DNA from 3 places in the Pseudoalteromonas qingdaonensis genome. Region 2 is predicted to be linked to each of the others. Evidence: predicted binding sites of a transcription regulator. Region 2 holds the regulator's gene; each other region holds the start of a gene.
What was found. The regulator MetJ, encoded in region 2, represses methionine synthesis genes. The targets are predictions, from matches to a motif close to TAGACGTCTAGACGTCTA.
Positions count from the first base shown of each region.

Region 1 (10,812 bases), on a different contig from region 2:
GATACACTCGGCCTGTGGTTTAACGCTCAGCTGATGCACAGTAATACTTATGTGCTGCTGCTCGCCTATTTATTAGTGCTTAACCCCAGCTCTGTGGCCATTCGTATGCTGCTTGAGCGCTGGCACCTGCCTGCCAGCATCGCCGGTGATAAGAGAACAACGTTGCCACAAGCCGGGCACAGTATTGGCCTGTTAGAGCGCCTGCTTATGCTGACCTTTATCCTAATCGATGAATTAGCTGGAGTGGGGTTTGTGCTTGCCGCCAAGTCGGTCTTTCGCTTTGGCGATTTAACCAATGCCAAGGATAAGCAGCTCACCGAGTATGTAATGTTGGGGACTCTACTCAGCGTGGTGATCACGCTCGGTATCGGCCTGGCGGCCCGTGCCTTGCTGATAAGCTAAGCATTAAAAATGCCAAAACAAAAAAGCCCGTTTTTAACGGGCTTTTTTGTAATTACTCTATGAACGTTATTTTACGCCGAGTTCGCGCAAGCGTTCCTGCAAATAGCTGTCGGCGGTATAACGCTCAGAGAGCACCACATCTGGGCGCGGGTGCAAAAACAGGGGTAACGAGATACGTGACTTGGTCGAAGCCTTACCCGTTGGGTTAATTACTCTGTGAATGGTCGATGGGAAGTAACCACCGGATGCCTCTTGCAGCATATCGCCGATATTGATGATCAGGTTACCAAAGTCGCTTGGAACATCCAGCCAGCCACCCTCTTTGTTTTGCACCTGTAAACCTGGCTCGTTCGCAGCAGGCAGCACGGTCAGCAGGTTGATATCACCATGAGCGGCGGCACGAATAGCGCCCGGCTCTTCCTCGCCCGTCATCGGTGGATAGTGCAAAATACGCAGCAAGGTTTGCTCCGAATTTTTGATCATGTCTTTAAGGTCAATGGTGAACTTAGCCTGTACATCCGCCGGCGCATGGGCCTGCACCCAGCTTAGTAATTCGCTGGCAAACTCATTGGCCAAGCGATAATACTCACGAATTTTCTCTTCCAGTTGTTCAGGTACTCGGCCTTTAGGGTAGACATGGTAGTATTCTTTGATGTCTTTAACCTTGCAGCCTTTGGCCACTTCACTTATCTCGGGTGGGAAATAACCGTCCTGAGTTTGTTTATCAAAAAGAAACTCATGCTTTTGCTCTGAGTTAAAAAAAGCCTGCCAATCCTGATAAATTGACTCCACCAGCGATTGTGGGATCGGATGGTTAGTTAACACCCCAAAACCGGTATTGCGAAGCGATTCGACAAATTCGGCTGGCGCGTTCGGCGATTGATAGTCCACTGTAGGTAAGTGCATGGTTATTTCACCTGTTTGTTATAGCGCGAAAAGCACTGACTGTGCTTAATTTTAGCGCCAGAGCTTAGTCAAAGCCACTTTAGAACATAAGGACAATTGTCCGCTAAAGGCAGGGCTCTGCAACTTGCTTGCGGCAGATCAACACCCCGTCATCCATCTTGGCGGCTTATCCTTACAGGCATAAAAAAGCCCGATAACAAATCGGGCTTTTTCTAAGAGTGATCTAGAGCCTAGTCCTTAACCTGCCAATTCAGCATTTCACCGGCACAAATAGGAATGACCTTGTCTTCTCCCAGTGGGTAGCTTTGCGGCACTTGCCACGGCTCACGTACCAGGGTCACTGTATCCGTATTGCGGGCAATGCCGTAGAAATCCGGACCAAAGTGGCTAGCAAAGGCTTCAAGCTTGTCCAGGGCACCGGCCTGCTCAAAGGCTTCAGCATATAGCTCAAGTGGCGCGTGCGCCGTGTATGCACCAGCACAACCACAAGCCGCTTCTTTTTTGTCCTTAAGGTGTGGCGCCGAGTCGGTACCTAGAAAGAACTTGCTGTTACCACTGGTGGCAGCTTCAATCAGGGCTTCCTGATGGGTATTACGCTTAAGAATAGGCAGGCAGTAATAATGCGGACGAATGCCACCGGCAAGCATATGATTGCGGTTATAAAGCAGGTGATGCGCGGTAATGGTCGCCGCCACATTGGCCGATGCCGAGCTTACAAACTCAACCGCATCCTTGGTAGTGATGTGCTCTAACACCACTTTAAGCTCAGGGAAGTCCTGCACTACCTTTTTCAATTTGGTGTCGATAAAGACCTTTTCACGGTCGAAGATATCGATACTTGAGTCGGTCACCTCACCGTGAACCAACAACAGCATGCCCACTTCCTGCATGGCTTCAAGCACAGGGTAGATATTTTCAATATCGGTCACACCTGAGTCTGAGTTAGTGGTCGCGCCGGCTGGATACAGCTTGGCAGCAACGATTTTACCCGATCCCTTGGCTTTGCGAATTTCCTCAGGCGTGGTGTTATCCGTTAGATACAGCACCATCAGGGGTTCAAAATGCGCCTTTGGCCCCGCAGCCATAATGCGATCACGATAAGCTAGCGCCGTATCGGTACAGGTTGCCGGCGGTACCAGGTTAGGCATGATGATGGCGCGGCCAATATAGCGGCTGGCGTCTCTTACCGTGTCTTTTAGTTGCTCGCCATCACGAAGGTGAATGTGCCAGTCATCAGGACGAGTAAGGGTAATACGTTGCGGGGTATGTGTCATTGCGCTTATCCACTAGAAATTTTGTGTGATCTTATGAGGGAAGGCTGTGAAAGTAAAGGGTGAGAAAGGCTTAAAAAAGAGCGGACATTTATAACGTCCGCTCTTGTGTCACTCTTTTTGCTAAGCGCTTAGCTCTTGGCGTAGCTCCTTGGTGGCAATGACCATGTTTTGCAGGGCCTCACGGGTTTCCGGCCAGGCGCGGGTTTTCAAGCCGCAATCCGGGTTCACCCACAGACGCTCAACCGGAACTTTCGCTGCCGCCTTGTGGATCAAGTCCTTGATCCACGTAACCTCGGGCACATTCGGAGTATGGATATCATACACCCCAGGGCCAATATCATTGGGGTAATCGAAGTGCTCAAAGGCATCAAGCAATTCCATATTAGATCGCGATGTTTCTATGGTGATCACATCCGCATCCATGGCGGCAATGGCGCCAATAATGTCGTTAAATTCGCTATAACACATATGAGTGTGAATTTGCGTGCTGTCATCAACGCCACTGGCCGATACACGGAAGGCATAGGCCGCCCAATCAAGGTAACTCTGCCACTGGCTGGCTTTAAGTGGCATACCCTCGCGAAACGCTGGCTCATCGATTTGAATTACCTTAATGCCGCCATCTTGCAGATCCACCACCTCATCACGCAGTGCCAGAGCGATTTGATTGGCGATAGTCGGCTTATCCAAATCATCGCGCACAAAGGACCAGAATAAAATGGTCACAGGACCCGTAAGCATGCCCTTCATATGCTTGTCGGTGAGCGACTGGGCATACTGGGTCCATTGTAATGTCATAGGCGCGGCGCGAGACACATCACCCCAGATCAAAGGCGGCTTCACACAGCGGGTGCCATAACTTTGCACCCAACCGAACTGGCTAAAGGCAAAACCATCTAGCAATTCACCGAAGTATTCGACCATGTCGTTACGCTCCGCCTCACCATGCACCAATACATCTATATCCAGTGCTTCTTGCTCACGCACCGCATATTGAATTTGTTCCTGCATCTGTTGCTCATAAGCCTCGGCACTTAACTCCCCAGCCTTAAAGTCGCGACGGGCTTTACGAATATCCGATGTCTGCGGGAAGGAGCCAATAGTAGTGGTCGGCAACAGTGGCAATTGCAGGGCCACTTTTTGTGTTTCAGCACGCAGCGCAAACTCGCTGTGACGTTGACCGTGATCGGAACTTAGTTTTGCCACACGCTGCTGCACTTGCGCATTGTTTACTCGGCTTGAAGTACGGCGGTTTTTCACCGGTGCACTATAAGCGTCGATATCTTGCGTATTACTGCGCTCCAGAGCCACTTTTAGCAAATTAAGCTCTTCGCCTTTTTGCTTGGCAAAGGCCAACCAGCTTTTCAATTCACCGTCCAGTAGTTGCTCTTGCTCCAAGTCCACCGGGGTATGCAATAAAGAGCAAGATGGCGCCAGCCACAGTGAATCACCACGCTGGGCAGCAATTTCTTGCACCTGCTCATAGATGGCACTGAGGTCGGCACGCCAAATATTACGGCCGTTGATCACCCCAAGAGATAACACTCGCTCTTGGCCAAGCGCCGCATTCAGCGCTTCGATATTCTGCGGTGTAGCCACCAGGTCGAAATGCGCACCATCAAGGGCATACTCGCTGATATCTTTTAAGTAGCTGCTCACCTCATCAAAATAGGTGGCCAGCAACAACTTCACGCCTTGGTCGGCTAGTGCCGCAAAACTTTGAGTTAAAGCGCTGCGGTAGTGCGTATCCAGCTCCAAGGCCAAAATAGGTTCATCGATTTGCACCCACTCCACTCCTTGTGCCGCCAATTTGGCCAACACCTGTTGATACACAGGCAATAGATGCTCTAACAGGCTCAGCTTGTCGAACTCTTCCCCAGCGCACTTGGCCAGATACAAATAAGTCACCGGACCAACCAACACGGGCTTAACCTTATGCCCTAAATTCTGCGCTTCTTCTACTTGCTCAAAAAGTTCGTTAAAGCTCAGGGCAAACTGCTGCTCAGCACTTAGCTCAGGCACAATATAGTGGTAGTTGGTATTAAACCATTTAGTCATCTCACTGGCGGCGCAGGCGCAGCCCGTTGGCGCACGACCACGGCCGATACGGAACAGGGTGTCCAGGGCATTGCTGCTGTCGCTTTGGTGGCGAGCCGGAATGGCTCCTACCAGCATAGAAGTAGATAACACCTGATCGTACCAGGCAAAATCGCCCACAGGCACAAGCTCTATGCCTGCTTCGCTTTGCATTGCCCAATTTTCCTGGCGGATTTGCGCACCGCGCTGGCGCAGCTCTTCCTGGGTAATATCGCCGGCCCAATAGGCCTCGATAGCAAATTTTAATTCGCGGCGTTTGCCGATACGGGGAAAACCTAAGTTATGTATAAGTGCCATGATGTAAATATCCATTTAGCTGTTTAGATGGCTAAACGTTACATCTCAGATCTTGGGGACACAAACGAAGCTTATTCACATTGTTAATGAATTAAATTCATATCAGCGCCTTGATTCGCCGCTGACAAAATTAAAGAAAAGAGAAAATAGACATTTTTCACAATGAATTTTATCTTTTAATAGCCAACTCAGTATAAAAGTGATAATTTTTTAGCCGTCTAGACTTTCATACATTTATCAAGCGCGGTTTAGTCGCAATCATTATGAGATATGTGACTGGCTTTTATGAGATTTACTAAAGATGATTGAAATTAAACACCTTAAAACCATAGCCACCTTGAAAGAAACCGGTTCTTTAGTGAATACCGCCCGAGAATTATTTCTAACCCAATCTGCTTTATCCCACCAAATCAAAGACTTGGAAAACAAGCTCGATTGTCAGCTGTTTGAGCGTAAAACCCATCCGGTACGCTTTACCCCTCAAGGCATGCTGCTGCTGGAGCTGGCGCAGGATGTGTTACCTAAGGTCGAAGCCACCAAATGCCGCCTTAAAGAAAGTTTAAATCAGCCTATTTCGCAACTGCGCCTAAGTGTGGAATGCCACGCTTGTTTTCACTGGTTATTGCCGACCATTAAAGAATTCAATAACTTCTGGCCAGATATACATGTGGATTATGAGCGCGGCTTTAGCTATGACGCCATTCCCGAACTACTTGATGGGGATTTAGATCTAGTCCTAACCTCGGACATTCGTGAGCCGGATCGCTTGGAATTTGCTCATTTGTTTGATTTTAAACTTAAGCTGATCGTGGCACCAGATCACCCCTTGGCTAATAAGGCGTATGTGACCGCCTTGGATTTAAAAGATGAAACCATCATCTCCTACCCCATCCCACGGGAGCGCCAGGATATCTTCAAACACTTTATCCAAAATGCCCGTTTTGATGGCACCTTAAAAACCGTGGATCAGGGTTTGTTGATTTTCCAATTGGTGAGTGCGGGTATGGGCGTGGCCGCCCTGCCGGATTGGCTGGTGACGCCTTATGAGGCGCAAGGCTTGATAAAGTCGATACCTCTGGGCGCCCTGGGTTTAAACCGCCCCATGTATTTGGCGATGAAAAAAGAAATGAAGGATAACCCGGTTTACCGCCACTTCCTCAATACCTGTAAGCAAAATAACAGCCGCAAATAAGCCAGTGCAACAACAGTAAAAAAGGAGCCCCTGGCTCCTTTTAATACCAATTCTGTTAAGTATGTGATCAGAGATAGCGCTGGATAAATGATGTGATAACAAGGCGGAATTTTTCTTATGTAGTTATTTTACATCGAAAAATTTCAACACAGTGAGCACGATATTTAGCCCGCAAGGGTGATTAGCTATTTAAGTGAATTAGTATAATCTTTATACCGGATTGTCGATGTCAATAAAGGTCACATCCAAGCCGAATTCATCCGCTAAGAATTCCCCCAACGCCTTAGCACCATAGCGCTCGGTAGCGTGGTGCCCGGCGGCAAAGAAATCTATGCCCTGCTCGGTGGAACTGTGAATGGTTTGCTCTGAGGCCTCGCCAGTCAGATAGGCATCCAAACCTTGCGCCGCCGCCAGGTCGATATAACCCTGCCCACCGCCGGTACACAGGCCTATGGTTTCAATCACATCCGAGCGCACCACAGAGCTAAGGGGCGTGCGCCCTAAAACGGCTTCAATGCGCTTGGCAAATTCATCGCCACTGACAGGCTCGCTGAGCTTACCCCACACCGGCACGCTGGTTGCGCCCGACTCCATGCCGCCTTGAATTTCAATGCCCAGTAATCTAGCAAGCTGAGCGTTATTACCTAGTTCAGGGTGCACATCCAGGGGTAAGTGGTAGGCGAACAGGTTAATATCTGCCGCCAGCAGCGCTTTTAGACGGCGTTTTTTCATGCCACTGATCACTTGCGACTCACCCTTCCAAAAGTAACCATGGTGCACAACCAGGGCATCGGCTTGCAGCTCAATAGCCTTATCAACCAGGGCCTGACTGGCGGTCACTCCGGTGACGATTTTTTTAATTTGCTCTGTGCCTTCAACCTGCAGACCATTGGGACAAAAGTCTTTAATTTGCTCCGGTGCCAGCTTGGCATTCAAAATAGCGAGTAGCTCGTTGCGTTTCATAATCACCTCATGACCTAATTTAGGCCTAAATTTTCCCGTCATTGGCAAAAAAAATAAAGGAAATTAGCTATTTCGCCACAAAAAATTGAAAATTACAGGACAAATGGGTATAAATATACACTTATAATAAAATTAACCTGCGTTAACGACTAGGATCTTTTGATGAGTAAACTAGACAAAACAGAAGTGTTAGCTGCTTTTGAAGCTGCGTACGAAGCTGCGAATGGCAAAAAGCCAGAAATCACCACCAAACCTGGCTGGTACAGCATAGACGGCGGCAAAAACATGCGCCTTGCTGAGGTAGCTGAACTTACTGAAGAGCTTACTGCTGGTAAAACAGAAACAGTCGCTAAAACAGAAGAAAAGGCTCCTGCTAAAGCAAGCAAAAAAGCGGCTCCTGCGGCAAAAGCAACTGAGAAAAAAGCTGCCTTTACTGTTGTGAGTGAAAACAAAGATGGTTTCACTGCCGAAGAATTTTGGATTAAAGAGCTTGCAGAGAAAGACCACGACTGTCGCCTACCGCGCGGTGTTGTGTAATACCAATTCACTTAAATAGCTAATCATTCTAGCGGGCTAGATATCATGCTCACTGTGATCACATACTTAACAGAATTGGTATAATTTAACTTCTGATTTAATGAAGAAAGCCGCTATTAACGGCTTTTTTTATGTCTTGTGCTTTGTTTAGTCTAATTCAGGCTCTGGCACACGTACCCAGCCTTCCATTAAACGTCGGGCACTACGGCTCATACTAACACTGTGCACATCAGCCTGACCATCAAGCATATTTACCGCTGCACCCACTTGCAGCGTGCCCGAAGGATGACCAAAGGTCAGCGACTGGCGTGCCACACCACCTGCAGCCAGGTTCACCAAGGTGCCTTCGATAGCAGCAGCTGTCGCTATAGCAACGGCGGCCGTACCCATCATGGCATGGTGCAGCTTGCCCATGGACAAAGCGCGAACCTGTACATCTATATCTGCCGCATCAATGCGCTTACCACTGGATGCCACATAGCTGCTTGCTGGTGCCACCATGGCGATTTTTGGCGTATGCTGGCGCGTTTTCGCCTCTTCAATATCGCTGATCAGCCCCATTTGCACCGCACCATAAGCACGAATACGTTCAAAGCGTGCTAGGGCCTGCTCATCATTATTGATATCGTCCTGCAACTCGGCTCCTGTGTAACCCAGCTCGCTGGCATTCACGAAAATAGTAGGGATACCGGCATTGATAAAACTTGCCTGTAGCTCGCCCTCGCCCGGCACCACAAGAGTATCAACCAGGTTACCCGTTGGCAGTACTGCACCATCACCGACAGGCGATAGGAAATCGACCTTCACCTCGGCAGCGGGAAAGGTCACGCCATCGAGTTCAAAGTCACCCAGCTCTTGTACCATGCCATCGCGCATAGGCACATGAGCAATGATGGTTTTATGAATATTGGCCTGCCAGATACGCACTTGGGTTATGCCATTTTCACAAATGCGTGACGCATCCACCAAGTCGTTATTAATGGCAAAGGCACCCACCGCGGCGGTTAGGTTGCCACAGTTGCCACTCCAATCAATAAAGGGCTTGTCGATAGCGACCTGGCCAAACAGGTAATCAACATCATGATCCGCTTTATCGCTTTTCGATAAGATCACCGTTTTACTGGTACTGGATGTCGCCCCGCCCATGCCATCGGTATGCTTGCCGTAGGGATCCGGGCTGCCGATAACGCGCAAAAGCAAGGCATCGCGATAGGCGCCCGGCTGTTGTGCTGACTCCGGCAAGTCATGCAGCGCAAAGAACACCCCTTTACTGGTGCCGCCGCGCATATAGGTTGCTGGTATTTTTAGCTGTTGTGTCATTATTAACCTCAAAAAAAGTGAGCGCCCATGACTAATGGGAGCCCACCTTTTACAATTTATACTGAGCCTTCAAGGAAGTCCTGAGCAAAGCGCTGTAACACACCGCCTGCACTGTAGATAGACAATTCCTCTTGGGTATCAAGGCGACATTTAGTGGTAATAGTCAGCTGCTCACCATTGGCGCGGGTGATCTGCACTTGCATATCCGCACCCGGTGCAGGCTCACCTAACACAGTGTAAGTTTCGCTGCCATCAAGGTTAAAGGTCTTACGGTTTTCACCCGCTTTAAATTCAAGTGGCAAGACACCCATACCAATCAGGTTGGTACGGTGAATACGCTCGAAACCTTCGGCGATGATCACTTCCACACCCGCAAGGCGAACGCCTTTGGCTGCCCAGTCACGGCTTGAGCCTTGACCATAGTCGGCACCGGCAACGATACACAGCGGTTGCTTACGCTCCATATAGGTTTCAATGGCTTCCCACATACGGGTTACCTGACCTTCTGGCTCAATACGCGCCAATGAGCCCTGCTTCACCTCACCGTTTTCATCGCGCACCATTTCATTAAACAGCTTCGGGTTTGCGAAGGTGGCGCGTTGCGCCGTTAAGTGGTCGCCACGGTGCGTGGCGTACGAGTTAAAGTCTTCTTCAGGCAGACCCATTTTCGCTAGGTACTCACCGGCCGCACTGCTGGCCAGAATGGCATTCGACGGCGACAGGTGGTCGGTGGTGATGTTGTCACCCAGCACCGCCAGTGGGCGCATGTCTTTCATGGTGCGCGGTGCCGCAAGCGCCCCTTCCCAATAAGGAGGACGACGAATATAGGTGCTCATTTCGCGCCAGTCGTACAATGGGTTGTTCTTTTCTCCGTAATCCACGTCTAAATCGAACATGGGTTCGTACACCTGACGGAAGTGCTCTGGCTTCACGCTCTTGGCGATGACCGCATCGATTTCTTCGTCGCTTGGCCATAGATCCTTCAGGGTAATAGGCTGACCTTGCTTATCATAGCCCAGGGCATCTTTTTCAATATCGAAACGAATAGTACCCGCGATAGCATAAGCCACAACCAATGGCGGTGAGGCCAGGAATGCCTGTTTAGCATAGGGGTGGATACGGCCGTCAAAGTTACGGTTACCAGAGAGTACCGCAGTCGCATAAAGGTCGCGCTCGATCACCTCTTGCTGGATTTTCGGGTCTAACGCGCCACTCATGCCGTTACATGAGGTACAGGCAAAACCCACCACACCAAAGCCCAGGGCTTCCAGCTCAGGAAGAAGGTTCGCTTCTTCTAAATAGAGTTTCACCGCTTTAGAACCCGGCGCCAGCGAAGTTTTCACCCAAGGCTTGCGCACTAAGCCAAACTTGTTGGCGTTACGGGCTAACAAGGCTGCGGCAATCACGTTACGCGGGTTAGAGGTATTGGTACAGCTGGTGATAGCGGCAATAATAACCGCGCCATCCGGCATCAGACCTTCTTCTTGCTCAATAGATTTCGCGATACCGCGGGCTTGCAAGTCCGCGGTTGCTAAACGGGCATGCGGGTTTGATGGACCGGCCAGGTTACGACCCACAGATGACAGATCAAAGCTTAATACGCGCTCGTATTTCGCACCCGTCATGGCATCGGCCCACAGGCCAGTCTCTTTGGCATATTGCTCAACCAGCTTCACCTGCTCGTCTTCACGACCCGTCAGTTTCAAATAGTCGATGGTTTGCTCATCGATATAGAACATGGCCGCCGTGGCACCGTATTCCGGTGTCATATTCGAGATGGTGGCACGATCGCCCAGAGTCAGATGCGAGGCACCCTCACCGAAG
Region 1 is NZ_JBCGCU010000003.1:212,560-223,371, reverse strand. Features, by position in the region: gene WCN91_RS04710 (DUF3307 domain-containing protein) at 1-402, shown strand, start outside; gene WCN91_RS04705 (isopenicillin N synthase family dioxygenase) at 469-1,308, opposite strand; gene pyrC (dihydroorotase) at 1,539-2,582, opposite strand; gene metE (5-methyltetrahydropteroyltriglutamate--homocysteine S-methyltransferase) at 2,703-4,976, opposite strand; gene WCN91_RS04690 (LysR substrate-binding domain-containing protein) at 5,278-6,168, shown strand; gene WCN91_RS04685 (Nif3-like dinuclear metal center hexameric protein) at 6,379-7,131, opposite strand; gene WCN91_RS04680 (hypothetical protein) at 7,294-7,668, shown strand; gene prpF (2-methylaconitate cis-trans isomerase PrpF) at 7,816-8,988, opposite strand; gene acnD (Fe/S-dependent 2-methylisocitrate dehydratase AcnD) at 9,045-10,812, opposite strand, start outside.
Region 1: the regulator MetJ is predicted to act here: its motif matches at 5,188-5,205, upstream of metE (5-methyltetrahydropteroyltriglutamate--homocysteine S-methyltransferase).

Region 2 (10,812 bases):
TTGGACTCCAGCAATTGAGCACGCTCACCAAAGTGATGTAACAATTCGCCACTGTGCTGCTGCGGTACCACCAGATGCCACACACCTTTGACATCACAGGCGATCAGGCTGGTTTGCAGTTGACGGCGCAGTTGTTCCAGCTCCCCCTGCTCTAATTGATGAACCTTGATAACATCTTGCTGCGCCAAGGTGGTAATAAAATGCTTATGCTTACACCCCCCCTCGCGCACCACTTCGGTCCCCAGGGCATCGCTATCATAAGAGCTGCGTACCGCCAGTTTGATATTGGTGCCATGCAGCGGAGATAAGGTCTTGGCATGTAAAACCGGGTTACCCAGAGCCGCCAACAATTGCGCCTGAGCACGGCAGATTTTATGGTACTTCTGCGCGCTTGCGACCTTTCTCGGGTCAGTGCTAAACACCCCTTGAGTATCCGTCCAGATACAGACCTCATCGACATCCATATAACGGGCAAATAAAGTGGCACTGTAATCGCTGCCATTGCGCCCTAAGGTCACAGTCTGGCCCTGTTGATCGGCGGCAATAAAACCGGTGATCACATTAATCTTATCGGCGCCGATTAGGCGCTGACATTGCTGCTCATTCACACGGTGCAACAGCTGCCCTTGCGGAGCGCAAAGTAGCTGACGTGCGTCTAACGCCTGCGCCTCTACGCCAAGTTGCTGCAAATAGGCAGACAACAAACGCGCCGACCAAAGCTCACCATGAGCCAGCAGCGCTGCTTCTTGCAAGTTTCCTTGCTCAAATGCTTGCCAAACTTGCGTTAATTCTTGTTCCAGTTGAATTAACACCTGGGCTTTGCGCTTGCCACTTAACAGCTCCTGGATCAGCTCCTGCTGGTGATTGCGCAACAGGCTTATCACGTCCATACCGCTATGCAGATCTTGCTGCTCGAATGTCTGCCACAGCTTAACCAGGGTGTCCGTAGTTTTACCGGCGGCAGACACCACCACTAGGTCACCGGCCTGACTATGAGCGAGAACAATATTAGCAACTGCATGATAACGAGCCGCACTGCTTAGGCTAGAGCCGCCAAATTTATGTACTACCTTGGCCATTTTATCTGCTCCCGCCTAACTCTGATGAAGTTGTGCAAAAGCACGTTCAAGGTCGGCGATTAAATCTTCTTGATCTTCAATGCCCACAGAAATACGAATAAGGGTATCACCCACGCCCGCCGCTAAGCGTGCTTCCTTATCCATGCCCGCATGGGTCATGGTCGCCGGATGACAAATTAGGCTTTCAACACCCCCCAGGGACTCGGCCAAAGTAAATTGCTGCACTGAGGTGAGGAACTTGGCGCTGTCTTTTAACTCGCCCTTGATATCAAAGCTCACCATGCCACCAAAACCACTTTGCTGTGCCTTGGCCAACTCATGCTGTGGGTGACTTGCCAAGCCAGGATAGTAAACCTTTTCTACCCCAGGGTGCTGCTCTAGGTATTCGGCGATAGCCTGGGCGTTTTCCTCATGCTGACGCAGACGCACTTTCAGAGTACGTAACCCACGCAGAATCAGGTAACTGTCAAAAGGCGCACCGGTAATACCAATATTATTGGCCCACCAGGCCAGCTCCTCGCCCAGCTCAGGAGTTTTACAGATCACAGCGCCACCGACCACATCTGAGTGGCCGTTGATGTATTTGGTTGTTGAGTGCACCACAACATCGCAGCCCTGGGCCAATGGGTTTTGCAGCGCCGGTGATAAGAAGGTGTTATCCGCCGCCACCAAGGCTCCCACTTGAGCCGCGGCCGCGCATACGGACTTAATATCAGTCAGGCGCAATATTGGGTTACTCGGGGTTTCAATCCATACCAGCTTAGGTTTGGCATCAATAAGCTGCTGATAACACTCGGCAGTGGTGAAATCCACCACCTTCACCTGCAATAAACCGCGCTTGGCCAAGGAGGTAAATAATCGGTAGCTGCCGCCATAACAATCGTGGGGGATCACTAAGGTATCAGCGGGCGTAAGTAACTGAGTTACCAGGTGCACTGCCGCCATACCGGTGGCGGTAATAATACCGCGGGCACCACCCTCAAGCTCGGCCAAAGCCTCAGCGAGAATATCGCGATTAGGATTACCGCTGCGGCCATAGTCGTACTGACGCTTGGTATCAAAGTCGGCAAAAGAATAAGTGGTGGATAAATAAATTGGGGGCACAACCGCGCCATGATGTTGATCGGCTTCAATGCCGTGGCGCACCGCTATGGTTTGTTTATTTAACTTAGGCATAGTGCCTCCAATTGCAATTAGATGTTTAGACGTCCAAAAGGTTAAAATATCCAAATATAGATGTCAAAACATTTATACGTCTAAATAGCTATATGAGGAATATTTGACTATCCTTTCCAACACGATAGAATTTCGCCCTTATTGATGCCTAAGTGACCAAAGAACAAGACGCAAATTATGGCCAAGTGGAATGGTGAATATATTCACCCTTATGCGGAACACGGTAAAAAAGCCCAACAGGTAAAAAAAATTACCGTTTCAATCCCGCTCAACGTTTTAAAAGTATTAACAGATGAACGCACTCGACGCCAGGTGAATAACCTGCGTCATGCCACCAACAGTGAATTACTCTGTGAAGCATTTTTACATGCTTTTACCGGGCAACCGCTGCCGGATGATGAAGACTTACGTAAGGATAATCCGGAGAAGGTGCCGCAAGAAGTGCGCAAGATCATGGCGGAAATGGGTTTAGAGATCCCAGAGATCGGTGATGATTGATTTTCCAAACACATAAAAAAAGCCCCAAGCAAAACTTGGGGCTTTTTTATTGGCGACTTACTTATCGCCCATATAATTCTCTGGCAGCTCGATTTGCGCTACACCAGTTGCCACTGCGGCTTCGGCTACCGCCTTAGCAACGCGAGGCAATAAACGCGGATCCATTGGCTTAGGAATAATGTACTGCGGGCCAAACTCCAGCTCGGTCACACCCGATGCAGTCAATACCTCTTGTGGTACCGGCTCTTTGGCTATGCTACGAATAGCTTCTACCGCGGCAATCTTCATTTCATCATTAATAGCCGTGGCACGCACATCCAGGGCGCCGCGGAAGATAAACGGGAAGCACAATACGTTATTTACCTGGTTCGGGTAATCAGAGCGGCCAGTTGCCATGATCAAGTCCTGACGGGCAGCATATGCCACTTCTGGCTTAATTTCAGGATCTGGGTTTGAGCAGGCAAATACCACAGGCTTGTCGGCCATCAGCTTTAACTCGTCCGCAGAGAGTAGATCTGGACCAGATACACCCACGAATACATCGGCATCAGCGATCACATCTTGCAGGGTGCGTTTATCCGTGTTGTTTGCGAACATTTGCTTATATTCATTCAGGTCGTCACGACGAGTGTGGATCACACCTTTACGGTCAAGCATATAGATGTGCTCGCGCTGGGCGCCACATTTAATCAATAGCTCCATACAGGCCACAGCCGCTGCACCAGCACCTAAACAAACGATCAAGGCATCGTTAATATCTTTACCCTGAATCTCAAGCGCATTAAGCATTCCCGCCGCGGTTACAATGGCGGTACCATGTTGGTCATCGTGGAATACAGGTATATTACAACGCTCGATCAGTGCTTTTTCAATTTCAAAACACTCAGGAGCCTTGATATCTTCAAGGTTAATACCACCAAAGGTATCGGCAATATTTTCAACCGTGTTGATAAAGTCTTCCGTGGTGCGGTGCTTAACTTCGATATCGATTGAATCAAGGCCGGCGAAGCGCTTGAACAATAAAGCCTTACCTTCCATTACAGGTTTTGATGCCAACGGACCTAAATTACCCAAGCCTAAAATTGCCGTACCGTTAGAAATAACCGCAACCATATTGCCCTTGGCCGTATACTTATAGGCATTTTTGGCATCGGCGGCAATTTCACGTACCGGCTCAGCCACACCTGGGCTGTAAGCCAAAGCTAGGTCATTAACCGTTTCCGCGCTTTTAGTCAGCTCAACGCTGATTTTGCCTGGAACTGGATAAGCGTGGTAATCGAGAGCTTGTTGACGAAAGTCTGACATGAAAAAGTATCCTGCTAGAAATGTTGGTGAGAGTTCAGGTATCAGGCAACAATACTGCTTTTCCGGCTATATTCCAAGTAATATCAGGTCTATCCTGTTACGCGAAATTAAGCGGTTTTAGCATCATTATCCCGGTTAATTATTTTAATTTCCCCCAGCATGAGCGATATTCCCATACCTTTTTGGGGTCAAAAAAAGCAATAAAAGCTGCATTAATCATAACTAAAGATATAAAGAATGCAATTATTATAACAATAGTGAATAAAAACAGAAAAAGCGAAACACTTTAACTAAACCCCGCTTAATATCCGCATGTTCATGACTTTTAACTGCACTATCCCTGCTTTTCATTAATACCTTTATAAAGAGTAAAAATAAAATGGCTTATATCAATACCGAGAATGAATCACAGCAATTGTGTTGGCTATGTGATCAGGTGTAGCGCCGGATAAATGATGTGCTAACAAGCTGCCGTAAAAAGTAAGAGGCACAAAAAAAGCACCCTAGGGTGCTTTTTTCTAATAAGCAATGAATTACTTCTTGCTGCTAAGCGCACCGAAACGCTTATTGAAGCGGTCAACACGACCACCTGTGTCAAGAATCTTCTGCTTACCAGTGTAGAAAGGGTGACACTCTGAACATACGTCAAGGTGAATGTCTTTACACAAAGTTGAACGAGTTTCGAACTTGTTGCCACAAGAGCACGTTGCATTGATTGCTTCGTACTTAGGGTGGATACCTTCTTTCATGGGGATTACCTCTAAATAGGCCGTATCGCTCTCCAAACCCGAAGTTCGGCACCATACGCGTTAGTTTCAATGTGCCAAGACTAATAATATTTGCTCAGCACCCTTAAGGCCGCGTATTTTATTGAACTCCCGTTTAATGTTCAAGCATTAATTGCCGCTATTCACCTTGCCATGAATTTAGTACATTAGCAGCATGTCTGATGCTGTGAGTTCACCCTTGTCGTCTTTACCAAGCGCCCAACAAAACACCCTATTGCCAACCCAGGAAGAATGCTATGTGGAAGTGGCAATCAAGGTGCCCCTGCACCGCAGTTTTGACTACCTGGTAAGCGACCCTAAGCTGGCGGCAAACCTTGAACCCGGTATGCGGGTTGCAGTGCCCTTTGCTAACCGCCAGGTGACCGCCCTGGTATTGGCTCGCAAGACCAGTACCGAATTACCCAAGGACAAGGTCAAAGCAGTGCTTAAGGTGCTTGATAGCGCCCCTATTATCGACGCTACTCATTTACAACTGCTGAAATTCACAGCCCGCTATTATCACTACCCCCTGGGTGAGACTATTTTTACCGCTCTTCCCAAGGCACTGCGCCAGGGCGACGACATAGATAAAACCAGCATTAACTATATTCAGCTGACCGAAAAGGGCCGCGCCTTACCCACCCTAAGAGCGAAGAAACAACAGTCGCTCATGTCGCAGTTAGCGCAATCAGGTAAATCGCCAGTAACCGAGGTAAAAGCCCTGGGCTTTACCAAGGCCACTATCGATGCCCTAGTTAGTAAAGAGCTGGCCGAGATCAGCATCGAATTTTCCAGTCATTGGCGTGATAATGACATAAAGGTAGCAAGCAAACCGCGACTGAACACCGAGCAGGCGGTGGCCTGCAGTGCCATCAATCAAAGCTCAGGCTTTACCAGTTTTTTACTCGAGGGCGTCACCGGCAGCGGAAAAACCGAAGTCTACCTGCAATGCTTAGAAGAAGTGATAAAGCAGGGAAAACAAGCGCTGGTATTGGTGCCAGAAATCGGCCTGACACCGCAAACGGTTAACCGTTTTCGCCGCCGCTTCCCCGACACCCCGATTATGCTCTGGCACTCGGCACTGACCGACAACGAGCGCCTGCAAACCTGGCGCTTTTGCCAAAAAGGCAGCTGTGCCATAGTCATAGGTACCCGCTCGGCCATTTTTATGCCGTTTTTATCCTTGGGCATGATCATAGTGGATGAGGAGCACGACGCCTCATTCAAACAACAAGACAGCCTGCGCTACCATGCCCGCGACCTGAGCGCCTATCGCGCCCAACAACATAATATTCCGCTGGTTTTAGGCAGTGCCACACCGGCGTTGGAAACCCTGCACAGGGCAATTGAGGGCAAATACCACTTGCTGTCATTAACCCAGCGCGCCCAAACCAGCAGTGATAACCACTTTGAGCTTATCGATATCAAGGGCCAGTATCTACAGGCGGGTTTAAGCCATGCCAGCCTCGCCTATATGCAAAAAGAGCTGGGCCGCCAAAAGCAGGTCATGGTGTTTCTTAACCGCCGCGGCTTTTCACCTTCGCTTATCTGTCACGAATGTGGCTGGCTTAGCGACTGCCCCCGTTGCAGCACCAGCGCCACCTATCATAAATCCATGCGCCGACTGGTCTGCCACCACTGTGGCGAACAAACGGCGCCACCGATGCAATGCCCGGACTGCGGCAGCACACAGATCCACCCGGTAGGCCTGGGCACGGAGCAACTGGAAGAAGCCTTAACGAGCCAGTTCCCTAACATTGCTATCAGCCGCATAGACAGGGATTCAACCCGCAAAAAAGGCAGTTTGGAAGAAGAGCTCGAACGCATCAACCAAGGCGGTGCCCGTATTTTAGTGGGCACGCAAATGCTCGCCAAGGGTCACCATTTTGCCGATGTCAGCCTGGTGATTATTCTCGATGTTGATGCCGGGCTGCATTCATGCGATTTTCGCGCCACCGAACATCTGGCTCAGCTGCTTACCCAGGTAGCCGGACGTGCGGGTCGAAGCGGTGAGCCGGGCACAGTCTTGTTGCAAACTCACTTTCCCGAACATCCGCTGTTGCAGGATCTGGTTAATAACGGTTATCAGCATTTTGCCCGTTACGCCCTGCAGGAAAGACAGGAAACTGAGCTGCCACCCTATAGCCATTTGGCCTTATTGCGCGCCGAAGCCCACGATTTATCGCTAGTTCTCCGCTTTTTAACGGATTTAGTTCCCGCAACCCGCATCCCTAAGATACAATTATTGGGACCGATCCCCGCCCCCTTGGAGCGCGTTGCTGGTAAATTTAGATACCAGCTGCATATCCAAGGTGCCGATCGAGGCGCGTTACACGCCTTTGTGGCGCAACTTATCGATTACCTAGGTTCGCATAAGCTGGCACAAAAGGTGCGCTGGAATTTAGATATAGACCCTATAGATATGATGTAAAGAGAATCAACACACAGGTATGGCTCAACACGACTACATAAATCGCAAAAGACCCCAGCGCGGCGCCCAGAAAAAAGCACCGCCGAAAAAGAAGCTGCCAATTTTGCTCATTATCGCCGCCATTATTTTATTGGCGGGCTTTGGTTATGGACTGTGGTATATCAAGAATAATGCCGACCCAGAAGCCGTTGAGCAGGTAAAGCAAGCGCCCAAGCAAGAGCCGAAGACTGTTATAAACAAGCCGGAAACACCTGAGTTTATCAACGAGATAAAGCAGGCCGAAATAGAGGTTGAGGTCAAAGAAGTTGAGCAAAAAGGCCCTTACGTTATGCAGTGCGGTTCATTTAGAACTTATGCTCAGGCGGAAACCTTAAAAGCGAAAATTGCCTTCACCGGCCTGGTCGCAGAAATCCGTCATACCGAAGGCACTAATGGTGTTTGGTATAAGGTACGCCTTGGCCCATACCCCACCAAGCGCGGGGCCGAGAGTGATAAAAACAAACTAAAACGCCAAGCCAAAATCATGGGCTGCGGCATCTGGCTGTGGCAGTAATACCAATCCGCGGGGATTTTTCCTTGAAATCCCCGTGCCTCGCCCATACTTCCTCGCTATTAGACTCAGCAAAGCCCAGTTTGATTAAGGGCAAAGGATTCACATGACTACGATAGTTTCTGTACGCCGTGACGGCAAAGTCGTTATTGGTGGCGACGGCCAGGTATCCCTTGGCAACACGGTAATGAAGGGTAACGCCCGCAAGGTACGCCGTTTATTTAACGGCAAGGTGATCGCCGGTTTTGCTGGCGGCACAGCCGACGCCTTCACCCTGTTTGAGCGTTTTGAAGCCAAGCTGGAGATGTATCAGGGCAACCTGACCAAGGCGGCGGTGGAAATGGCCAAAGACTGGCGCAGCGACCGAGCTCTCAGACGCCTTGAAGCCTTATTGGCAGTGGCCGATGAAACCGCCTCACTGATCATTACCGGTAATGGCGATGTGGTACAACCTGAGCACGACCTGATCGCCATCGGCAGCGGCGGCAACTTTGCCCAATCTGCTGCCATTGCACTGTTAGAGAATACCGAGCTATCAGCACGAGAAATCGTTGAAAAGAGCCTTAAGATAGCCGGTGATATTTGCGTATTCACTAACAACTTCCAAACCATTGAAGAATTGTAATTAAGGAGCAGCCATGTCTGCCATGACTCCCAGAGAAATCGTCCATGAACTTGATCAGCACATTATTGGTCAATCTAATGCCAAAAAGGCCGTCGCTATCGCCCTTAGAAACCGCTGGCGTCGCATGCAGCTTGATGAAAGCCTGCGCCAGGAAGTGACCCCGAAAAACATCCTTATGATAGGCCCAACCGGTGTGGGTAAAACAGAAATTGCCCGCCGTTTGGCCAAACTTGCCAATGCACCTTTCTTAAAGGTTGAAGCCACTAAATTCACCGAAGTGGGCTATGTTGGTAAGGAAGTTGAGACCATTATCCGCGATTTGGTCGAAATCGCCTTTAAAATGGTTCGCGACCAACAGGCTAAGAAGCACAGCTTCCGCGCCGAAGAAGCCGCCGAAGAGCGCATTCTTGATACCCTGTTACCACCGGCAAAAGACAGCTGGGGTGAAGCGCAGCCAAGCGAAAATAACTCAACGCGTCAGGCATTCCGTAAAAAGTTGCGCGAAGGCCAGCTGGATGACAAAGAAATTGAGATCGACCTTGCCGAGCAAGGTGCCAATGTTGAAATCATGGCGCCTCCAGGCATGGAAGAGATGACTAATCAGCTACAGAGCATGTTCCAAAACATGTCTGGTGGCAAAACCAAAAAGCGTAAACTGAAGATCAAGGAAGCCTTTAAGCTCCTGGTTGAAGAAGAAGCAGCAAAACTGGTTAACCTTGAAGATGTGAAAGAGCTGGCCATAGATGCAGTTGAGCAAAACGGCATCGTCTTCCTGGACGAAATCGACAAGATCTGTAAACGTGGCGAAAGCAGTGGCCCGGATGTAAGCCGCGAAGGCGTACAGCGCGACCTGCTGCCTCTTATTGAAGGCTCTACTGTGAGCACAAAGTATGGCATGGTAAAAACCGATCATATCCTGTTTATTGCATCCGGTGCATTCCAGATGGCCAGACCGTCGGATCTGATCCCTGAGCTGCAAGGTCGTCTACCGATCCGTGTCGAGCTTGATGCGTTAAGTGCTAACGACTTTAAACGTATTCTGACCGAGCCTCATGCGTCATTAACGGAGCAGCAAATCGCCCTGTTAAACACCGAAGAGGTGAGAGTCGAATTTACCGAAGATGCCATTGAAAGCATTGCTCAGGCCGCATGGCAGGTTAATGAGAAGACCGAAAACATCGGTGCCCGTCGTCTACACACCGTGATGGAGCGCCTGATGGAAGAAATCTCCTTCGAGGCCAGTGATAAAGCCGGTACAACCCTAATCGTGAATGGCGATTACGTTAACCAGCATTTGGGTAACCTGGTTCAAGATGAAGACTTAAGTCGCTTTATTCTATAATTGAAGAGCCTTCGGGCTCTTTTTTATTGGAGCAAAGATGCTAGTTAGTAAATTACATTATCATCGCCGTACCAATGTGCTGGATATCCACTTTGATAATGGCGAGCAGGTAAGTCTAAGCGCCGAGTTTTTGCGCGTGCACTCACCCTCTGCTGAGGTGCAAGGGCATCATCAGGGACCGCCAAAGCTGGTAACCAATAAAAAGGCAGTGGCTATTAATGAAATTGAGGCCATTGGCCACTACGCGGTACGCCTGCAATTTGATGATGGCCATCAAAGCGGGCTCTACAGCTTTGGCTACCTTGCCGAGCTTTGCAGCCAAGCCGAGCAGCTGTGGCAAACCTACCTTGAGCGCTTAAAAGCGGCCAATGCCCAGCGCGATGCCAGTATCGCTATTCGCGTTACTCCCTAAGTGAAAGACGCGATAAACAAGCATTAAAAAAGCCGCATCTGCGGCTTTTTTATATTTTCTCTGGGCTTATACTCGATACTTGGCTACAGATTCACGTAATACCCTGGCCTGCTGCGCTACTTCCTCACTGGTGTGAGCATTGGAACTGGCATGACCGCTGGCCTGCTCGGCAATATCACGGATGCGAACCACGTTTTGATTCACTTCCGATGCCACCTGAGACTGCTGCTCTATGGCTACCGCAATTTGCGTACTCATTTCCATAATTGTTTCAATTTCTTGAGTGATATTACCCAGCAAATCCCCAGCTCTTGAAGCCTGTTCAGCACTCTCGCCGCCCTGCTCACGACAGCGCTGCATTATGCTAACCACTTCCTGAGTGCGCATCTGCAACGCCGAGATAATGTTCTCAATTTCCTGAGTCGAATCCTGAGTACGCTGCGCTAAAGAACGCACCTCATCGGCAACCACAGCAAAGCCACGTCCCTGCTCACCAGCACGGGCCGCCTCAATAGCGGCATTTAGCGCCAACAGATTAGTTTGCTCGGCAATACCACGGATCACATCCAACACAGAGCCTATGGTATCGGCATCCTTCTCCAGCTGCCCCACAACCTGAGACGCACC
Region 2 is NZ_JBCGCU010000014.1:66,596-77,407, reverse strand. Features, by position in the region: gene metL (bifunctional aspartate kinase/homoserine dehydrogenase II) at 1-1,079, opposite strand, end outside; gene metB (cystathionine gamma-synthase) at 1,095-2,255, opposite strand; gene metJ (met regulon transcriptional regulator MetJ) at 2,433-2,753, shown strand; gene WCN91_RS12345 (malic enzyme-like NAD(P)-binding protein) at 2,811-4,058, opposite strand; gene rpmE (50S ribosomal protein L31) at 4,592-4,807, opposite strand; gene priA (primosomal protein N') at 5,001-7,256, shown strand; gene WCN91_RS12330 (SPOR domain-containing protein) at 7,276-7,809, shown strand; gene hslV (ATP-dependent protease subunit HslV) at 7,913-8,431, shown strand; gene hslU (ATP-dependent protease ATPase subunit HslU) at 8,445-9,773, shown strand; gene WCN91_RS12315 (gamma-butyrobetaine hydroxylase family protein) at 9,811-10,185, shown strand; partial or broken gene WCN91_RS12310 (methyl-accepting chemotaxis protein) at 10,252-10,812, opposite strand, start outside.

Region 3 (10,812 bases), on a different contig from region 2:
ATCGCCCTTTACCGTGGCCATAATGATTTTACCGTTGGTCTGCCCTTCTTCCTTTTCGGCTTCAATATAGGGGTCGAGATAGGCCACGGCGCGCTTCATAACCCGCGCCGACTTCACCACCTGAGGCAGGAACATTTTACCGGCACCAAAAAGGTCGCCGACCACATTCATGCCATCCATCAGCGGCCCTTCGATCACCTCTATGGGCTTGGCAAACTGCTGGCGACAGGCCTCGGTGTCTTCTTCAATATAGTCTGTGATGCCCTTCACCAAGGCGTGCTCCAGGCGTTTTTCCACCGGCCATGAGCGCCACTGGAGGTCTTCCACCTTTTCGGCTTGAGCCATACCCGAGTATTTAGGTGCCAGCTCAACCAGGCGCTCGCCCGCGCCCGGGTCTTTATTGAGAATGACATCCTCAACCGCATTGCGTAGCTCTTCGGGAATATCGTCATACACCGCCAGCTGGCCGGCGTTGACTATGCCCATGTCCATACCCGCTTGAATGGCGTGATACAGGAACACCGAGTGAATGGCTTCGCGCACCGGGTTATTACCACGGAACGAGAAAGACACATTCGACACCCCGCCGGACACCTTACAGTACGGCAAGTTTTCTTTAATGCGGCGGGTGCCCTCTATAAATTCAACGGCGTAATTATCGTGCTCTTCGATGCCCGTGGCCACGGCGAAAATATTGGGGTCGAAAATAATGTCTTCCGGCGGGAAGCCGAGCTCGTCTACCAAAATGCGGTAGGAGCGCTCACAGATTGCAAACTTACGATCGGCGGTTTCCGCCTGGCCGGTTTCATCAAAGGCCATGACCACCACGGCGGCGCCAAAGCGTTTAAGGATTTTTGCCTGGTGACGGAACGGCTCTTCCCCTTCTTTAAGGGAAATGGAGTTCACAATCGCCTTACCCTGAATACACTTAAGACCTGCTTCAATCACCTCCCACTTGGAGGAGTCGACCATGATCGGCACCTTGGAGATATCCGGCTCCGAGGCGATAAGGTTCAGAAACTTCACCATCGCCGCCTTGGAGTCCAACATGGCTTCGTCCATGTTGATATCGATCACCTGGGCGCCGCTTTCTACTTGTTCGCGGGCCACATCCAGGGCGGTTTCATAGTCTTCTTCCATGATCAGGCGCTTAAAACGCGCCGAGCCGGTGACATTGGTACGCTCACCGACATTGGTAAAAATGGCTGTATTGGTCATAGTTGATAGCCCCTTAATTCAAGTTACAGGCTTCAAGGCCACTGAGGCGCATGCGCACCGGCAGCTCGGGGAGCGCTCGTGGTGCGGTGTTCTTTAAGCCGTCGCTAAAGGCTTTAATATGCTCCGGCGTGGTACCACAGCAACCGCCGACAATATTGATAAAGCCCTGCTCGCCCCAGTCGATGATCTCCTGAGCCATTTCTTCGGCTTCCAGGTCGTACTCGCCGAACTCGTTGGGCAAACCGGCATTGGGGTGCACCGAGGTAAAGGTTTCGCAGACAGTGGATAGCTCTTCCACGTACTGGCGCAGCAGATCCGGGCCTAAGGCGCAGTTAAGGCCGATAGAAAGCGGCTTAATATGGCGAATGGAGTTATAGAAAGCCTCTGTGGTTTGCCCCGACAGGGTGCGGCCCGAGGCATCGGTAATGGTGCCGGAGATCATCACAGGCAAACTGGTGCCGGCTTGCTCAAAGGCTTCTTCCACCGCAAAGGCAGCGGCCTTGGCATTAAGGGTATCAAAAATGGTTTCGATCAAGATCAGGTCGGCGCCGCCTTCCATCAAGGCCAGGGTCGACTCGATATAGGCCTCAACCAGTTTATCGAAGGTGATATTACGATAACCCGGGTCGTTTACATCCGGCGAGATAGAGCAGGTCTTGGATGTGGGCCCAAGCACACCGGCCACATAGCGCGGTTTATTTGGCTCCCGGGCACTGAATTCATCGGCCACCTTGCGCGCCAAGCGCGCCGACTCGAGATTAATCTCACGGCTAAGGCTTGCCATCTCGTAGTCTTCCATGGAAATAGTGGTGGCGTTAAAGGTGTTGGTTTCAATAATATCCGCACCGGCCTCAAGGTATTCGCGATGGATTTGCGCGATCACCTCGGGTTGCGTCAGGCTTAACAGGTCGTTGTTGCCCTTCACCAATACATGCCAGTCTTTAAAGCGCTCGCCGCGATAGTCGTTTTCCTCAAACTTATGTTTTTGGATCATGGTGCCCATGGCGCCATCGAGAATTAAAATACGCTGCTTTAGCGCCGCTTCGAGGGCTTGACGTTTATTCGGCATAATTATCTGTCCTTACATCCTGGCTCACCAGATTAATATCATAGGGCGTGGTTTGATACACGTAGTAGTTTAGCCAATTGGAAAATAACAAGAAGGCATGGCTTTGCCAGGTTTTCGACGGTTTTAAGGCTGGGTTATCCTCGGGAAAATAGTTTTTTGGTTTAGCCACATCCAGACCCTTATCGACATCGCGTTGATACTCTTTTTGCAAAGTATCGGCGTCGTATTCCGGGTGCCCGGTCAGGTACACCTGCGAGCCGCTTTGGTTTTTAAGTAAGTAGGCACCCACTTCCTCTGAGCCGGCAAGCACTACCAATTCATCGTGCGCAGCAATTTTATTGATATCTATATGACCATAGCGCGAGTGTGGCACCAAGAAACGGTCGTCAAAACCGCGGGTGAGCGCGCCGTGGTCGAAATAACACTGGTGCTCAAATACACCGCATAGTTTGTTGGCCTGGAGTTCACGTTTTAGGCCGTAGTGATGGTACAAACCGGCGTGAGCCGCCCAACAGCTAAACAAGGTGGAGGTGACATGGTGCTCGGCCCACTCGAAGAACTCCTGTAATTCCTGCCAATAGCCTACCTCTACGTATTCAAGATGAGCCAGCGGCGCGCCTGTGATGATCACCGCATCATAGTTAGTGTCTTTTACATCGCTGAAATAGCGATAAAACATGTCCAAATGCTGCTCGGAGTTGGCGCTGGACCTATGGGTATCAAGACGCAGTAAGTCCACATTAACCTGCAAAGGCGTATTGGCCAGCAGGCGAATAAACTGCACTTCTGTTTCCACCTTATTCGGCATCAGGTTCAATATGGCCAAACGCATGGGCCTGATCTCCTGCGTGCTGGCACGACTTTTCGGCATCACAAAGACATTTTCTTGGCGCAATTGCGAAATCGCCGGCAACGCATCCTGAACCGTAATAGGCATAGTGAACTCCAATGCAAATACTAGAAGGGCTATTATGACCGTCGCGCCGGAAATATCAACCGCTAGATGTTTAGACGTCTATAATAATTTGACCGCAAGACAAACACCCTTATAACAGGCCTCTCCTGTAAGAGCATAGACCTCAGCTTGAAAACCGCGTTAGGCGAATATGCAAAGTAACTACAAGAGCAGGAATTAGTGCCTTCAAAACACGGCCTTTCGTTGACGCTATAACACTAGAGACTCTACAATAGCCCCTGATAATTTTAGTCATATTGCAAAGGTTCCTTTCATGGTTTTACCTGATAAGTTTATTTTCTCGATGAGTCGAGTGTCTAAGGTTGTGCCGCCTAAGCGCACCATCCTAAAAGACATTTCTCTGCACTTTTTCCCTGGCGCAAAAATTGGTGTACTTGGTCTAAACGGCTCGGGTAAATCTAGCCTGTTGCGTATCATGGCCGGCGTTGATAAAGATTTTGAAGGTGAGGCTCACCCTCAGCCGGGCGTAAAAATTGGTTATCTGCCGCAGGAGCCGGTACTTGATGAAAGCAAAACCGTGCGTGAAGTGGTTGAAGAAGCGGTAAGCGAAGTTAAAAACGCCCTGACTCGCCTTGATGAAGTGTACAACGAATACGCCATGGAAGATGCGGACTTTGATGCCCTGGCCAAAGAGCAAGGCGAACTTGAAGCCATTATCCAGGCGCATGACGGTCATAACCTGGATAACGCCCTAGAGCGTGCCGCCGATGCCCTTCGTCTACCTGCATGGGATGCAAAAGTTGAACACCTTTCCGGTGGTGAGCGTCGCCGTGTGGCGATTTGTCGTTTACTACTTGAAAAGCCAGACATGCTTATTCTCGACGAACCAACCAACCACCTGGATGCAGAATCTGTAGCCTGGTTGGAGCGCTTCCTGCACGATTATGAAGGCACAGTAGTGGCGGTAACCCACGACCGTTACTTCCTTGATAACGTTGCCGGTTGGATCTTGGAACTTGACCGTGGTGAAGGTATTCCATGGGAAGGCAACTACTCGTCATGGCTAGAGCAAAAAGATGCCCGTTTGCAGCAAGAGCAAAAAGCGGAAAAAGCACGCCAGAAATCGATCGCTCAAGAGCTTGAGTGGGTGCGTTCAAACCCTAAAGGTCGTCAGGCCAAGTCTAAGGCGCGTATGGCCCAGTTTGCCGAGCTACAGCAAAGCGATTACCAAAAGCGTAACGAAACCAACGAGCTGTTTATTCCACCGGGTCCACGCTTGGGCGATCAGGTAATCGAAGTTAAAGGTCTGAACAAGAGCTTTGGCGATCGCCAGTTGATCGACAACCTGGACTTCACCGTGCCTAAGGGTGCTATCGTTGGCATTATCGGTGCTAACGGTGCCGGTAAATCAACCCTGTTCAAAATGCTGAGCGGTGAAGAGCAGCCGGATAGCGGTGAAATCACTATTGGTGAAACCGTGGAGCTGGCGACCGTGGATCAGTTCCGTGGCAATATGGACGAAACCAAGACCGTATTCCAAGAAATCGCCGACGGCCAGGACGTGCTAAAAGTAGGTAACTTCGAGTTCCCAAGCCGTGCCTATGTGGGTCGTTTTAACTTCAAAGGCAATGACCAGCAGAAGTTTGTAAAAGACCTGTCAGGTGGTGAGCGCAACCGTTTACACCTTGCCAAACTGCTTAAGGCCGGCGGCAACGTATTGCTTCTGGATGAGCCTACCAACGACCTGGACGTAGAAACTCTGCGCGCCCTGGAGAATGCGATTTTAGAATTCCCGGGCTGTGTTATGGTTATCTCGCACGACCGTTGGTTCCTTGACCGTATCGCCACCCATATCCTGGATTACCGTGACGAAGGTCAGATCAACTTCTTCGATGGCAACTACACTGAGTACGAAGCCTGGTTGAAGAAAACGCTGGGCGCCGATGCCGCGCAACCTAAGCGTATTAAATATAAGAAAATTGGTTAATTAATCAAATGCAAAAGCCCCAGCAATGGGGCTTTTTTGTGCGCCCTGCCCATAGACAAAATTACCCGTCGCCAGCTACACTGACTCAATACCCTGCTTTTTAGGAATGCTTATGCACGAACGTCGCCACTTTACTCGGGTGCTGTTTCATCGCCCCGCCCTAGTCACCGACCATCAAAGCCTCTCCCCCTGCCAGTTACTCGACCTCTCACTTAAAGGTGCCCTGATCAGCCACCCAGAGAACTTTCACCCTAGCCTAGGGGCAGAACTGCAATTGAGCTTTACCCTAGCCGACACAGATATCGACATTCATATGCACACCGAAGTCGCCCATATCGAACAGCAGCATATAGGTTTACGCTGTACACTCATAGACTTAGATAGCGCCACGCATTTAAAACGCCTTATTGAACTTAATGTCGGGGATGATAAGCTATTGCACCGAGAGCTGGTACAGCTGGCCTCGGTGGAACAACAATAAAATAGACTCAGTGAGAGCAGCAATTATGATCATGGAATCCATGCAAGGGTTTATTCCCTTTTTGATGTATTTTGGCCTTGGCTATCTTTTAGTTTTGGCATTTTTGTTTTTATACACCCTAGTCACCCCCCACTGTGAGTGGACTTTGATGAAGGAAAACAATGCCGCTGCCGCAACCGCCTTCAGCGGTGCCTTTATTGGCTTTACCCTGCCGGTTGCCAGTGCCGCGGTGAACTCGGTATCCATTATTGACTTCGCCATCTGGGGTGTCATTGCCGGTGTTATGCAGCTTATTACCTTCTTCTTAGTACGCCTGTATATGCCTAAATTGTCTGAAAAAATTGCCAACGGCCATATGAGCGCCGGAGCCTTTTTAGGTATTGCATCGCTTGCGACCGGAATTCTTAACGCCGCTTGTATTACCTACTAGGGTCTGTTTATCTTTGCGGTTTACTTTATGTTCAATCTAAACGCATTCTGATGAATATAATCACTAATTTATGTGGTCAAATTCATCCATGAAGCTTGGTTACATCGCGCATCCATGCGCTCACCTCGCTAAGCTGCGAAGCATTGCTTCGGTCTTGCTCGCCTATGTTCATAGCGAGTAACACAGAGCAGGATGCGTTTAGATGAACCCGTAGGGCAGCGTTTGTAGCGCATTTCTACTGTGTTGTTACATGTTCATGTAGAATAACTACACCACACATGTGCCGCCTTGTATAAATACACTACAAACTGCTGCAGAAACGAACAACAAAGGTCAACAGACCCTAAGGAGCGGTGATTATGAAAAGGACGAGTAAATTAAAACTGACCCTGATGCTGGGCGCCACAGCAGGGCTTAGCGGCTGTGGCGACTCGGAAGAGCCAGCCTTGCTTTTTAATGATGCCGAAGACTGTATGAGCTTTGGTGTCGAGCAGGAAGTGTGTCAGGCACAGTACCAGGAAGCTCTGGCCAACCATGCCGTTGAAGCGCCTAAATATGTCAACGAAGGGCTATGCGAAAACGACTTTGGTTTTGACCAATGCGAACAGGAAGGCAGTATTTGGCGCCCCATTATGGCCGGCTTTATGATAGCCGCGGTGGCCGAGGCGGTCGATGAAGGCCTCGACCTGATGAAAAAGAAAAAACGTAAAAAATACGCCTATCTGGGCGGTAACTACTACTCGGGCGCCAAGCCTCTGTATCGCTCCCGCGATGACTTTTTCAGTTTCCGCAATGCCAACAATGGCTATATCGGCTCGGTGAATAACCGCGGCACCACCATGGTGAAGAAATCGCAAATCCACTACTCAAGCAAGCCTAAAACCGTGACCAGTTCACGCGGTGGTTTTGGTCGTCGCGCCGCATCTCGCAGCAGCTTTGGTGGTTAGATGTTTCGCCACCCCATCACTGAGCGGTCAGACTTGGCCACTCAGGCCGATTACTTCGGCTTCGAGTTCTGCAATATCGATGGTGAAAAATACTGGGACGAGAGCGCCTATTATCAATTTACCCTGAAGCAGATTGAAAACGACCTGGAAGACCCGACCAACGAGCTGGAGCAGATGTGCCTGGAATTGGTTGATAAGGTGGTTCGGGACGAATACTGGCTCAAGAAATTTGCCCTGCCCGAGCGCTTTTGGGACTTTATCGCCACCAGTTGGCATAATAAAGAGCCCAGCTTGTATGGCCGCATGGATTTTAGTTATCAGGGCACAGGCCCGGCTAAACTGCTGGAATACAATGCCGACACCCCTACCTCCATCTATGAGGCCGGTTTTTTCCAATGGCTGTGGCTGGAGCAACAGGTAGACAGAGGCGTACTGCCAAGGCGTGCGGACCAATTCAACAGCATTCAAGAAGCGCTGATCAACCGTTTTAACCACTTCAGCAGCCAGGATGCCATTCACCTTGTGCACAGCCGCGACTCAATCGAGGACAAGGGCACGGTCGCCTATTTGCAAGACTGTGCTTATCAGGGGGGGATGCCGACCATAAGAATGGCCATTGAGGACATAGGCATAGATGCCAAGGGCCAGCTTACCGACCTTGATGACACACCAATCTCCCAATTATTTAAACTTTACCCCTGGGAAGAGCTGTTTTTAGATGAGTTCGCGCCGCAGCTGTTAAGCACGGACACCCTGTTTGTTGAGCCGCCGTGGAAGGCTGTGCTCTCGAATAAGGCAATTTTGCCTCTGCTTTGGCAAATGTTCCCCGGGCATCCCAATTTACTGCCCAGCTATTTTGCCGGTGAAGAAGGTGACGGGCTTGAACAAGGGTATGTCAGCAAACCACTCTTTAGTCGTGAAGGGGAAAATATTACCTGGGTACACCCCAGCAAGGGCCGCATTCATCAAGGCGGCAGCTACGGCGGTGAAGGCTTTATTACTCAGGCCTTAGCGCCCCTGCCCGTGTTTGCTGGCAACCATACCCTGATCGGCTCCTGGGTGGTAGGTCATAAAAGCTGTGGTTTAACTATTCGCGAGGATAATGGCCCCATTACCAAGGACACTTCGCGCTTTGTGCCTCATATTATTTTGGGCTAAACATTTCGGGCTAAACATTTTCAGATAAACATAGGACACAAAAAAACCGCTTACTTAAGCGGTTTTTCTAACTCTGGTTACAGAATCTGATTCTCTTTCCAGGCCTGCTCTTTAGCCATGCGCTTTTTACGCTTATCGCACGGGTCGTCGCAGTCACAGGCTTTTTCTATGCCTACAGAGCCCAGGCCACCACAGCTGCTGGCCATTGATTTGCGTTGAACGATAACACCTACCGCCATCGCCGCGATAATAATCAAAAGCAGACCAAAGGTAAGAAGAAATAGCTGCATTGTCTGTGCCCCTTAAAAATGACAATCAACGGCTTGTCTCAAGCCACGGGCGCTATTATACGCCCGCTTTAACCTGACTACAAATATGGCTTAAACGCCGGACTTGAATAGGTTTTTAAACCGTCCGGTGTTTTGCTGATCAAATACACGGGTAAGTTATTGGCCTCGGCATAGGCTTTAGCGCGCTCAGTGCCCATTACCGTCAGCGCTGTAGCCAGACCGTCGGCAGTCATGGCGCTTGGGTGCAACACGGTCACCGACACCAGGTCATGCTTAATCGGCATACCAGTTTGCGGGTTGATCAGGTGGGTGTACACCTCACCGTCCATTTCGTAGAAAATACGGTAATCGCCTGAGGTAGCCACACCCATAGAGCCCGGCTCTATGGTGCGATGGATTTTACGCTCGCCCTTTGGTGCATCCGGTTGCTCAATGGCAATCACCCACGCCTTATTCCCCGGTTTGTGCCCAGCAATACGCATCTCACCGCCAATCTCAACCATATAGTTGGCTATGCCTTGGCGCTCAAGTAAATCTGCCACCTTGTCGATACCAAAGCCTTTAGCTGTGGCTGAAAAGCTCAGCTCCAGACCATCTACCGACTTGGCCAAACCCTGCTCGTTTAGGGTCAGCTTATCAACGCCGATATTGGCTATCATGGCATCAAGCTCAGCCTGCGTAGGTCGCTGCGTTGGACGCTTATCCGGGCCAAAGCCCCAAAGGTCAATCAGCGGCCCCATGGTCACATCCAGGGTCTTGGTAGAGAAACCCAAACGGATAGACTCCGCCGTCACGGTGCGAAAGTCCGCGCTGATGGCCATCACCTCACCCGCGCTTAAGCGGTTAAACTGGTTTATTTCCGAGTCGTGAATATAGGTCGACATGGACTGGTTTACGGCTTTTAAGGCCTGCTCTATATCACCATGCAGGTTCAGGGTCGCCAAATGCTCGCCTGGGGCATAGAGCTTGATGTTATAAGTGGTGCCCATGGTTTTACCATGGAGCAGTAACTCTTGCTGCTCGGGCTCACCAGCTTTATCACAACCACTCAGTAAACTAAGGGCGAAAAACATCAAGGTCGCAATACGAAGAATAGGTTTCATCTGTAATACTCGCGTGAGAAAAAGAAAAGGCTTCCTAACCTTAGCTAGGAAGCCCTTATATATAATGTTAACGATTATACATCGCTAAATTAGCCGCCGAAGTCATCCAGTAGGATGTTCTCGTCTTCAACACCTAAATCTTTAAGCATGTTGATAACGGCCGCGTTCATCATAGGTGGTCCACACATGTAGAACTCACAATCTTCAGGCGCGTCGTGGTCCTTCAGATAGTTGTCATACAATACGTTGTGGATAAAGCCAGTGTAACCTTCCCAGTTGTCCTCTGGTTGAGGATCTGAAAGAGCTACGTGCCATACGAAGTTATCGTTTTCAGCAGCTAGGCCATCGAAATCTTCTACATAGAACATTTCGCGCTTAGAACGTGCACCGTACCAGAAGCTCATCTTACGCTTAGAGTTAAGACGCTTAAGCTGGTCGAAAATGTGCGAACGCATAGGTGCCATACCTGCACCACCACCTACGAATACCATTTCTGCATCTGTGTCTTTGGCGAAGAATTCACCGAACGGACCAGAAATAGTTACCTTGTCGCCTTCTTTCAGTGACCAGATGTACGAAGACATCTTACCGCAAGGCAGGCTTAGGTTGTTTGGCGGCGGAGTCGCAATACGTACGTTAAGCATGATGATGCCGAACTCTTCTGGGTAGTTAGCCATTGAGTACGCACGGATTGTTTCTTCGTCAACTTTTGACTCTAGTTTGAAGAAGCCAAAACGATCCCAGTCTGCACGATATTCTTCAGGAATATCGAAGTCAGCGTATTTAACATGGTGAGCAGGCGCTTCGATCTGAATGTAACCACCGGCACGGAAAGGTACAACCTCACCTTCAGGGATAGCTAGTTTCAGTTCTTTAATGAAGGTTGCCTTGTTATCGTTAGAGATAACAGAACATTCCCACTTCTTGATACCGAAGATAGACTCTTCAAGTTCAATTTCCATGTCGCCTTTAACGGCAACCTGACACGCTAGACGACAGCCATGACGGGCCTCACCTTTTGAGATGTGGTCAAGCTCGGTCGGTAGAATGTCACCACCACCCGATTTCACATCTACGCGACACTGGCCACATGAGCCACCGCCACCACAAGCAGACGATACGAAAATACCGGCATCCGCTAGTGCACCAAGTAGCTTGCTACCCGGTGAAGTTGTAATTGCCTTTTCAGGATCGCCATTGATCCCGATGGTTA
Region 3 is NZ_JBCGCU010000001.1:33,665-44,476, forward strand. Features, by position in the region: gene metH (methionine synthase) at 1-1,218, opposite strand, end outside; gene WCN91_RS00145 (homocysteine S-methyltransferase family protein) at 1,232-2,287, opposite strand; gene WCN91_RS00150 (homoserine O-succinyltransferase) at 2,277-3,224, opposite strand; gene ettA (energy-dependent translational throttle protein EttA) at 3,517-5,190, shown strand; gene WCN91_RS00160 (PilZ domain-containing protein) at 5,303-5,671, shown strand; gene WCN91_RS00165 (DUF350 domain-containing protein) at 5,682-6,101, shown strand; gene WCN91_RS00170 (DUF1190 domain-containing protein) at 6,461-7,048, shown strand; gene WCN91_RS00175 (glutathionylspermidine synthase family protein) at 7,049-8,206, shown strand; gene nqrM ((Na+)-NQR maturation NqrM) at 8,284-8,496, opposite strand; gene WCN91_RS00185 (FAD:protein FMN transferase) at 8,574-9,599, opposite strand; gene nqrF (NADH:ubiquinone reductase (Na(+)-transporting) subunit F) at 9,689-10,812, opposite strand, start outside.
Region 3: the regulator MetJ is predicted to act here: its motif matches at 3,288-3,305, upstream of WCN91_RS00150 (homoserine O-succinyltransferase).